Regions from separate parts of the Amycolatopsis panacis genome, predicted to be linked through region 1. Evidence: riboswitches for the same ligand, from Rfam matches in the RefSeq annotation. Region 1 holds a riboswitch; each other region holds the start of a gene.
What was found. A riboswitch is a leader RNA that binds a small molecule or an ion and turns the genes downstream of it on or off. The one in region 1 is predicted to bind cobalamin.
Positions count from the first base shown of each region.

Region 2: it holds a riboswitch for cobalamin, as region 1 does, so the genes downstream of both, D5S19_RS05330 (CoA-acylating methylmalonate-semialdehyde dehydrogenase) here and metE (5-methyltetrahydropteroyltriglutamate--homocysteine S-methyltransferase) in region 1, are expected to answer to the same signal.
Region 3: it holds a riboswitch for cobalamin, as region 1 does, so the genes downstream of both, D5S19_RS29145 (hypothetical protein) here and metE (5-methyltetrahydropteroyltriglutamate--homocysteine S-methyltransferase) in region 1, are expected to answer to the same signal.

Region 1 is NZ_QZFV01000109.1:158,149-161,412, reverse strand. It holds gene D5S19_RS23900 (ribonucleoside-diphosphate reductase subunit alpha) at 1-517, shown strand, start outside; gene D5S19_RS23895 (ribonucleotide-diphosphate reductase subunit beta) at 551-1,624, shown strand; cobalamin riboswitch at 1,718-1,901, shown strand; gene metE (5-methyltetrahydropteroyltriglutamate--homocysteine S-methyltransferase) at 2,036-3,264, shown strand, end outside.
Region 2 is NZ_QZFV01000061.1:67,471-70,734, forward strand. It holds gene D5S19_RS05315 (CbtA family protein) at 1-17, shown strand, start outside; gene D5S19_RS05320 ((2Fe-2S)-binding protein) at 14-706, shown strand; partial or broken gene D5S19_RS32880 (hypothetical protein) at 783-833, shown strand; partial or broken gene D5S19_RS32885 (ImmA/IrrE family metallo-endopeptidase) at 1,262-1,546, shown strand; cobalamin riboswitch at 1,547-1,730, shown strand; gene D5S19_RS05330 (CoA-acylating methylmalonate-semialdehyde dehydrogenase) at 2,034-3,264, shown strand, end outside.
Region 3 is NZ_QZFV01000140.1:5,411-8,674, forward strand. It holds gene D5S19_RS29140 (CbiQ family ECF transporter T component) at 1-651, opposite strand, end outside; gene D5S19_RS29145 (hypothetical protein) at 638-1,294, opposite strand; cobalamin riboswitch at 1,312-1,453, opposite strand; gene D5S19_RS29150 (Gfo/Idh/MocA family protein) at 1,487-2,383, shown strand; gene D5S19_RS29155 (VanZ family protein) at 2,578-3,231, shown strand.

The sequences.
Region 1 (3,264 bases):
GAAGTGGCTGGTGGACGCGGGTTCGCGGCGCCAGAAGTGGATCGACCAGGCGCAGTCGCTGAACCTCTACATCGACGCGCCGAGCGGCCGCAAGCTCGACGAGCTGTACCGCTATGCCTGGCACAAGGGGCTCAAGACCACGTACTACCTGCGGGCCCGCTCGGCCACGCACGTGGAGAAGAGCACCCTGCGCGGCACCGACGGCAAGCTGAACGCGGTCTCGGCCACCCCCGCCGCCACCGCCCCCGCGGCGAGCCCGGCAGCGGCCCGGCCGGCTGGTCCCGTCCCGTCGCCGAGCCCGGCCCCTTCGCCGTCGGCCGGCCCGGTCTCGGCAGCGTCTCCTTCGCCGTCGGCCGGCCTGGCTCCGTCGCCCGGCCCCGCAGCCGCGGTCCCGGCCACCCCGCCCGCCGCGCAGCCGGAATCGAAGGAGCTGCCGAAGGTGGACGACGTGGACTTCGTCGCCACCGAAGGCGCCGCCTGCCGCATCGACGACCCCGACTGCGAAGCCTGCCAGTAACGCCCGACCACGAAGCTTGAGGTGAGTGGATACATGACCAACGTGGAGAGCACGGACGCGACCGGGCTGGGCCGGATCGAGGTCGGCGCGGGCCGGATCGACGTCGACGACAAGCGGATGATCAACGCCCGCGCCGACGTGAACCAGCTGCTGCCGATGAAGTACCGCTGGGCCTGGGACAAATACCTGGCCGGCTGCAACAACCACTGGATGCCGACCGAGGTCGCGATGCAGGCCGACATCGCGCTGTGGAAGTCCGCCGACGGCCTGACCGACGACGAGCGTCAGATGCTCAAGCGCAACCTCGGCTTCTTCGCCACCGCGGAGTCCTTGGTGGCCAACAACATCGTGCTCGCGGTGTACCGGCAGATCACCAACCCGGAGTGCCGCCAGTACCTGCTGCGCCAGGCGTTCGAGGAGGCCGTGCACACGCACACCTTCCAGTACATCTGCGAGAGCCTCGGCCTGGTCGAGGGCGAGCTGTTCAACATGTACCGCGAGGTACCGTCCATTTCGGACAAGGACGCCTGGGCGCTGAAGTACACCCAGCACCTGGAGGACCCGGACTTCGAGACCGGCACGCCGGAGGCGGACACCGCGTTTCTGCGCGATCTGGTGGCGTTCTACGTGATCTTCGAGGGCATGTGGTTCTACACCGGTTTCGCGCAGATCCTGTCGCTGGGCCGGCGGAACAAGATGGTCGGCATCGCCGAGCAGTACCAGTACATCCTGCGGGACGAGTCGATCCACCTGAACTTCGGTATCGACTGCATCAACCAGATCAAGATCGAGAATCCGCACCTGTGGACCGAGCAGTTCCAGGCCGAGGTCCGGCAGATGCTGACCGACGCCTGCGAGCTGGAGGTCGCCTACGCCCGCGACACCATGCCGCGGGGCATGCTGGGCCTCTCGGCGCAGCTGTGCGAGCAGTACATGCACTTCATCACCGACCGGCGCGCGCAGCAGATCGGGCTGGCGCCGATCTTCGGGGAGACGGAAAACCCGTTCCCCTGGATGTCGGAGGCGATGGACCTGAAGAAGGAGAAGAACTTCTTCGAGACCCGGGTCATCGAGTACCAGTCGGGCGGCGCGCTGGACTGGGACTGATCCCGCACTCCGGGAATCGAGTACGACTTGTGCCGTCTCCGGCCACGACCCGCTAGGCTCGGCCACGCCACTGGTTCGCCAGGACGTGGCCGAGCCTCTTTGCGGCGCGGCCGCGCACTGGGGAGGCAACAGGGAACCCGGTGTGAATCCGGGACTGCCCCGCAGCGGTATGTGGGAACGGAAGCCGTCACCGCGAGAGCGGTACAGCACTGGGCGCGAGCCCGGGAAGCGACGGCCGGTAGGCACGAGCGGTACGCCCACGAGTCCGAAGACCTGCCCGTGGTACGCGCGCCGAAGGCGTGCGTGAGTCCGGGCCTCGTGGGACAAGGCGCGACCGAAGCACGGCTCCCGCGTGCCCGGGCTCATCCGGCGAGCACGTGAGGATGCACAGCTGTGAACACCCTGAACACCCTGAACACCCTGGGCACCACTGTCCTCGGTCATCCGAGGATCGGGCCGGACCGGGAGCTCAAACGAGCACTGGAGGCCTACTGGGCGGGCAAGGCCACCGAGGCCGGCCTGCTGGAGACCGGGCGGAGGCTGCGCGAGCGGACCTGGACCGCTCTGCGCGACGCCGGTCTCGGCTCGATCCCGTCGAGCACGTTCTCCCACTACGATCAGGTGCTCGACATCGCCGCGCTGTTCGGCGCGCTGCCCGGGCGTTTCACCCGGCTGGGCCTTTCCCCGCTGGACACCTACTTCGCCGCCGCCCGCGGGGTGCCGGACGCGCCCGCGCTGGAGATGACGAAGTGGTTCGACACGAACTACCACTACCTCGTCCCGGAGCTGGGCCCGGACAGCCGGTTCACGCTGACCGGCACCGCCCCGCTCGACGAGGTCCGCGAAGCGAAGGCGCTGGGTGTCACCCCGCGGCCGGTGCTGGTCGGACCGGTCACTTTCCTGGTGCTGGCCAAGGCGGACACCCCCGGGTTCGAGCCGATCGAACTGCTCGACGAGCTGCTGCCCGCCTACGTCGAGCTGCTGCGCCGCCTGCGGACCGAAGGCGTGGAGTGGGTGCAGCTGGACGAACCGGCGTTCGCCGCCGACCGGAGCACCGCCGAGCTGAACGCGCTCACCCGCGCCTACCACGTGCTGGCGAAGGAGACCGACCGGCCGAAGCTGCTGGTCGCCGGGTACTTCGGCAAACTGGGCCGGGCGCTGGGCGTGCTCGCCCGCTCCCCGATCGAGGCGCTGGCCGTCGACCTGGTCACCGATGAGTCCTTTGTGGACGATGTGGTGGCGGAAGGCGCGCTGCGCGACAAGGAGATCCTCGCCGGGGTCGTGGACGGGCGCAACGTGTGGCGCACCGATCCGGACCGCGCGCTCGCGTGCGCGCGTCGGCTGGCCGGCACCGCCGCCCGGGTCAGCGTGAGCACGTCGTGTTCGCTGCTGCACGTGCCCTACGACGTGACCGCGGAGACTCGGCTCGAACCGCGGCTGCAGAGCTGGCTCGCGTTCGCCCGGCAGAAGGTCGACGAGGTGGTGCTGCTCGGCCGCGCGCTCGACGGCGAGGACGTGGACCTGGCCCCGGCGCGCGCCGCGGTGGCCGATCGCGCCGGCGCCACCGAGCTGACCGACCCGGCGGTCCGCAGCAGGCTCGCCGGGCTGACCGAGGCAGACGCCGTCCGCCCGCCGTACGC
Region 2 (3,264 bases), on a different contig from region 1:
CCGTCGCCGGGGCGTGAACCAGCTTGCCGGGCTCGGCCCGTTCTTCGCCGTGGAAACGCATCCGCCGGGTGCCGCTCCGCCAAGGCTGTGGCGGCCGCTGGCCGAGGTCCTCGACGACGGTCCGGCGCTGCGGCACCGGGTCGGGCAGGTCCATGCGGCGCTCGCGGCCGGGGGCGGTGACGTGGAGCTGCGGGTCGCCGCCTCGGTGGCGCACCTCGGGATGGCCGCCCGGCTGTGTTCGCCCGCGCTGGCGCTCGCGGCCGGGCATCACCTCGTCCCGGATTTCGCGGACGCGTGGTGGCAGCCGGTGACCGGCGGGGCGATGCCATTGTCGCTGCGCGCCGACCTCACGCCGGTCGCACCGTCCGAAGTGGCCGGTGCGTTCGCCGAGCGAGTCCTCAATGGACCCATGGCCCGGCTGGACCGGGCTGTGGGGGCGTTCTCGCTGGCCGCCAAGGTACGGCAGGGCAACCTCGCGTCGGCGTTGAACGGCGCGGCCGTCGTGCTCCGCGGCGAGCGTCCGGAGTGGACGGACGCAGTCTCGGTGCTGCTGGCCACGCTGGAGCAATCCCCGCCGCTGGCCGGTGCGGCCACCCGGACCGGCGGCCGCTTCCGCCGCACCAGCTGCTGCCTGATCTACCGCGCCGCACCGGGCCGCGCCGGCCCGAAATGCGGCGACTGCGTCCTCACCGGCCGTCCGGCTTGAAGGCTGTGAAGGGTCCCTTCACAGCCTCAGAGTCCGTGAAGGGACCCTTCACAGCCTTCAAGCCCGTTTGGCCAGGGTGCTCGGCATCTCGCCCGGTTACGTCAACCAGCTGGAGCACAATGGCCGCCCGCTCACCCTCGCCGTGCTGCTGAAGCTGACCGAGCGGTTCGGGGTGGACGCGGAGTTCTTCGCCGCGCAGGACACCGCCCGTCTCGTCGCCGACGTGCGGGAAGTCTTCGCGGACGACACTCTGGACGGAGCGGTCTCGCCCGGCGCGGTCGATGAGCTGACCACGAAACTGCCCGACGTCGCACGGGTGATGGTCGCGCTGCGCCGGCGTTACCGGGAATCGGTGGAGAACATCGCCGCGCTCACCGCGGAGCAGGGCATGGACCAGACTTCCGCGCAGCAGCCGCACGAACAGGTGCGCGATTGGTTTTACACCCGTAACAACCACGTCGCGGTACTCGACCGCAGTGCCGAGGAGCTGTCCGCGCATCTGCGGCTGCGTCCCGGAGAGGCACCGGGCGGCACGAATTCGACGGCCGCCGCAAGGTATTGCGGCTCGCGCCCGCGCTGCGGCCGGGGCAGGCCGCGTTCCGGCTCGCCTCCGAGCTGGCGATGCTGGAATCAGGAGACGAGATCGCGCGGCTGGCCGAGCGGGCCGGGTTCGGCGACGAGACCGCCCGGCGGCTGCTGCGCATCGGGCTGGCGAACTACTACGCGGGCGCGCTGGTGTTGCCGTATAGGGTTTTCCTCGGCGCGGCCGAACGGCTGCGTTACGACGTCACCCTGCTGTCCGGTGACCGCGCGATGAGGGCTGCGCCACTCTCGACATAGTAGGACTTCCTACTTTAGGGTGTGACCAAGGTCCACGGTGCAGGGAAGTCCGGTGCGAATCCGGCGCGGTCCCGCCACTGTGACCGGGGAGCGGTCCCCGAAGCAAGGCCACTGGCGCGAGCCGGGAAGGCCGGGGCGCCGCAGATCCGGGAGCCAGGATACCGGCCGTGGACGTCCGTGTTCGTCCACGAGGATGGAGCAGAACGCATGCGGATTCTTCCTGCCTGCGCGAAAGCCGCCGGTCCACCCCAGGTGCCCCGGTAGCCCCGCCGCGCCCGTCCGGCAGGCGCGGTAGCGGTGGCGTGCCCGGTGCCTGGCGTGCCGGGGCCGTGCGCTGTGACCGGGGCCGATCGGCGCCGGGGCAGTGGTGTGCGGTCCCCGATGCGGGGTGACCGCGCTCGTCATCCGGTGCCTGCGCCCTGCCGGTCGTCGCGGCTCGCTGCCGTGCGCCCCGGCCTCCTCCTGCGTGCTTTCCGAAAGGCTGACCATGATCCCCGAACTCACCCACTTCATCGGCGGCAAGCCGATCCCCGGCACCTCCGGGCGGTTCTCCGACGTCTTCGACCCCAGCACCGGCGCGGTGCAGGCACGGGTCCCGCTGGCCTCCGTCGACGAGGTCACCGCCGCGGTGGACATCGCCGTCGAAGGGCAGCGGGAATGGGCGCGGTGGAACCCGCAGCGCCGCGCCCGGGTGCTGATGCGCTTCCTCGACCTGGTGCGCCACGGCCAGGACAGCCTCGCGCGGCTGCTCTCCTCCGAGCACGGCAAGACCGTCGCCGACGCGCACGGCGACATCCAGCGCGGGCTCGACGTGGTCGAGTTCGCCCTCGGTATCCCGCACCTGCTCAAGGGCGAATACAGCGACAGCGCGGGCACCGGTATCGACGTCTACTCGATGCGGCAGCCGCTCGGCGTCGTCGCCGGGATCACTCCGTTCAACTTCCCGGCGATGATCCCGCTGTGGAAGGCCGCGCCGGCGATAGCCTGCGGCAACGCGTTCGTGCTCAAGCCCTCCGAGCGGGACCCGTCCGTGCCGCTGCGGCTGGCTGAGCTGTTCCTCAAGGCCGGTCTGCCGCCGGGCGTGTTCTCGGTGGTCAACGGCGACAAGGAGGCGGTCGACGCGCTCCTGACCGAGCCCCGGGTGCAGGCGGTCGGCTTCGTCGGCTCGTCCGACATCGCGCAGTACGTGTACTCCACCGCGGCCGCGCACGGCAAGCGGGCGCAGTGCTTCGGCGGCGCGAAGAACCACATGATCGTGATGCCCGATGCCGATCTCGACCAGGTCGTGGACGCGTTGGTCGGGGCAGGTTACGGGTCCGCGGGGGAGCGGTGCATGGCGATCTCGGTCGCCGTCCCGGTCGGCGAGGCCACTGCGGACGCACTCGTCGAGCGGCTCGCCGAACGGGTGCGGGACCTGAAGGTCGGCCCGGCGCTGGACGAGACGTCCGACTTCGGGCCGCTGGTCACCGCCGCGGCCGCGCAGCGTGCCCGGGACTATGTCCGCATCGGCGTGGCGGAGGGCGCCGAGCTGGTGGTGGACGGCCGCGACCTGACCGTGCCCGGTCACGAGAACGGCTTCTTCCTGGGCGGCTGCCTGTTCGACCGGGTCACCCCGGACATGCGGATCTACCGGGAAGAGATCTTCGGCCCGGTCCTTTCGATCGTGCGGGCGGAGAACTACGAGGAGGCCCTGCGGCTGCCGAGCGAGCACGAGTACG
Region 3 (3,264 bases), on a different contig from region 1:
CCGGGAATCCATGGCCGCCGCCAGCTGCAACGACCGGTCCATCGCATCGGCCAGCACCGGCACGAAAATCCCCTTCACGAAACGCAGGCCACGGGTCCGCCCGGCCCGCAGCCTTCGCGCACGGCGTACCCGGTGCACGCTTTCCACCAGCTGTGGCGCCACGGACAACGCGACGGTGACCGCCGTACCCACTTCGTACAACGCCGCCGGCACCGCTTTCAGCAGGCGCTTCGGGTTCGCCAGCGCGTTCGCGGCGCCGACGCAGAGCACGATCGTGGCCAGCCGCAGGCCGTCGTAGAAGCCACCGAGCAGCTCTTCCGCCGAGGTGGGGCCGAGCAGCTCGATCCCGGCAGCCGCGGCGGGCAGCGGAATCCGCGGCAGGGTGAACAGCACGTGCCCGCCGTCCTCGCCGCCGATCAGGATCCGGAACAGCACTCGCGAGATCAGGATGACCGCGGCGACCAGCGCGTACATCCGGAACGCCAGCGCCCACGGCGCGTCACCACGCCGGGCGACCACGACGAACCCGGCCACCGCGAGCACCAGCCCGAGCAGCAGCGGGTTCGTGGTCCGGCTCGCGATGACCGCGAGCGCGAGCGCCCACACCCACCACGCGCCGGGATGCAGCGCTCGCGGACTAGGCCGCGCCACGCCGGCGCCGGATCGCGGTGACCACCCCGGCCACCGCGATCAGTACGACGACCACGATGCCCACGACCAGCCCCCACGGGAAACCGCTGTCCGAAGTGGACGACTCGGCGGCGGCGGGCGCGGGATCGTTCGCCTTGCGCACCGGGGCGGTCCGCGGCGGCGGGTAGTCGGTGTAGGACTTGCCGATCGCGAAGGACCAGCCCTCGAAACTGCCCGCGGGCGGCTTCCAGCCCTGCACGCCGACCTGGCTCGACTCCCATTTGCCGCCGTTGGTGGCGGTCCAGAAGCTCCAGGTGGCGTTCTCCGGCGGCATCCCGGTGCAGGACTGGTCCGCGGGCTTGTTCTCGATCTTGCACAGCAGCGCCAGCCCGTACTTGCCCGAACCGGCCAGCTCCAGCCCGGCGTTCTGCAGTGCGGTGAGCCCGTTCTCCTGCGGCCCCGGGGCGCAGCGGATGAGCGGGTCCCCGCCGAGACCCTGGAAGTCGACGATCACGGTGACCCCGTTTTCGTCCGGGCAGTACCCGGCGGTGCCCTTGCCGGGCACGGTCGCCGAGGCGGGCGCGGCGCCGCTCAGCCCGGTACCGATCAGAAGTACGCACCCGGCGAGGACTCGCCCCCAGTGGCGCGCGTGTGTGAACCGCATGTCTGATGAACCTCGCATCGATCGGGCCACGGCGGGCGATCCGGCTCGCGGCCCCGAGAAGGGGCCGCTCACGGTTGCGGGCCAGCGCCGGAATCCCACCGGCTTCCCCCGTTCGTGGCGTAGAACTCGTCGACGTTAACCCACCTCAGGCGCTCTTCGGAAGCGACCGCGACCACACCTACACTTCCGGACGTGGAATTCGGACAGCTGCGCGTCGGCCTCGTCGGAACCGGACCGTGGGCGGCCAGGGTGCACGCACCCGGGCTGGCCGAGCATCCGGGCACCGTCCTCAGTGCAGTGTGGAGCCGCCGTCCCGACGCCGCGCAGTCGCTCGCGAAGACCTACGACGCCGTGGCCGCCGGCAGCATCGACGAGCTGTTCGACCAGGTCGACGCGATCGCTTTCGCCGTGCCGCCGGCGGTGCAGGCAGAGATCGCGCCGCGCGCCGCGGCGGCGGGCAAGCACCTGATCCTGGAGAAGCCGATCGCCGCCGACCTGCCTGGCGCGCAGCGTCTGGCCGACGCGGTCACCGAAGCCGGAGTCGCGTCGCTGGTGATGCTCACGCTGCGTTTCGCACCGGAGACCCGCGACTGGCTCGACGGAATCAATCAGGCAGGCGGCTGGCGAGGCGGCGGCGCGCGCTGGCTGTCCGGCGCGTTGCTCGGCGGTCAGTACGCCGGTTCGGCGTGGCGGCAAGACCCATCGGGCGGTGCACTCGCGGACATCGGACCGCACGCGTTCGATCTGCTCGACGCCGCGCTCGGCCGGATCACCGAGGTGCTCGCCGCGCACTGCGGCGCGGAAGATCTCTGGCATGTGTTGCTGGCCCACGAGAACGGGGCGACCAGCACCGCGACGCTCACCCTGCGGCTGCCGGTGCGACCGACCGTAGCGGAGGTCGCGGTGTACGGCGAGCACGGCTACCGCAGGTTTAGCCGGTCGGGTACTGCCGCCGAGTCGTATACCGCACTGCTGGATGATTTCGCGGCCATGGTTTCCAGCGGAATTTCCACGCACCCGTGTGATGTGCGCAGGGGTGTGCACCTGGCATGGATCGTCGACCAGGTACGGGCGCTGACCGGCCGATGACCTCGATCGTCCCTTGTGGAGCGTGACTCTTCCGCTCCACTATGGACACCCCATGCACGGGATCCCGTTTCCCGCCACCGAAGGATTCACCGAATAGGGCGGGTCACCCTGTGTGTCTGGCGGATCCCGCGTCGCGATGGTGACCTTGGAACAGGAAACAAGCGGTTCGCCGAGGGGTTCGAGAAGGGAAGCGCATGGGTGCCCTGCTGCGCGCTTTCTGGGGGATCATTCCGGCCACAGCCATCGCGCTGCCGTACGCGATGCTGTGCTGGCCGTTGCTCACCGTCCGCCGGCGGCGAAGAGCCGGTGTCAGCCTGGCCCGCGCCTCCGCGACCGCCGGGGCGGACGTGCTGATCGTGACGCTCGGCGCGCTGGTGCTGATCCTGGTCACGATGCCGGTCGGCGACAGCCACAGCAGCACGCTGGATCTGATGCCCGGCGCCGATCTCGCTGACGCGTACGCCGACGGAGGCTCGCTGTGGCAGGTGCTCGGCAACCTGTTCCTGCTGCTGCCGCTGGCCGCGCTGGTGCCATTGCGGGTGCCCCGGCTGCGCTCGGTCCGCCGGATCGCCCTTCTCGCGCTGGTCCTGTCGGTGCTGGTCGAGGCGACCCAGTTCGTGCTCCACAACGGCCGGGTCACCTCGACCGACGACGTGCTGCTGAACACGCTGGGCGCCGTACTCGGCGCGGCCGCGACCCGGCTCGTGTGGCGGCGGCGGGATCGGCCGGCACCGGCGATCCCGGAACAGGTGCGGCGGACCGCCTGCGTGGCCCCGATCCAGCTGCACAGCAGCCGTCCCGCGCCCAGTGCCCGGTACGCCGGGCTCAGCCACCCGGAACGGCGGTGAAAAACCGGTTGCGCCTACCGGCAGACTGAACGC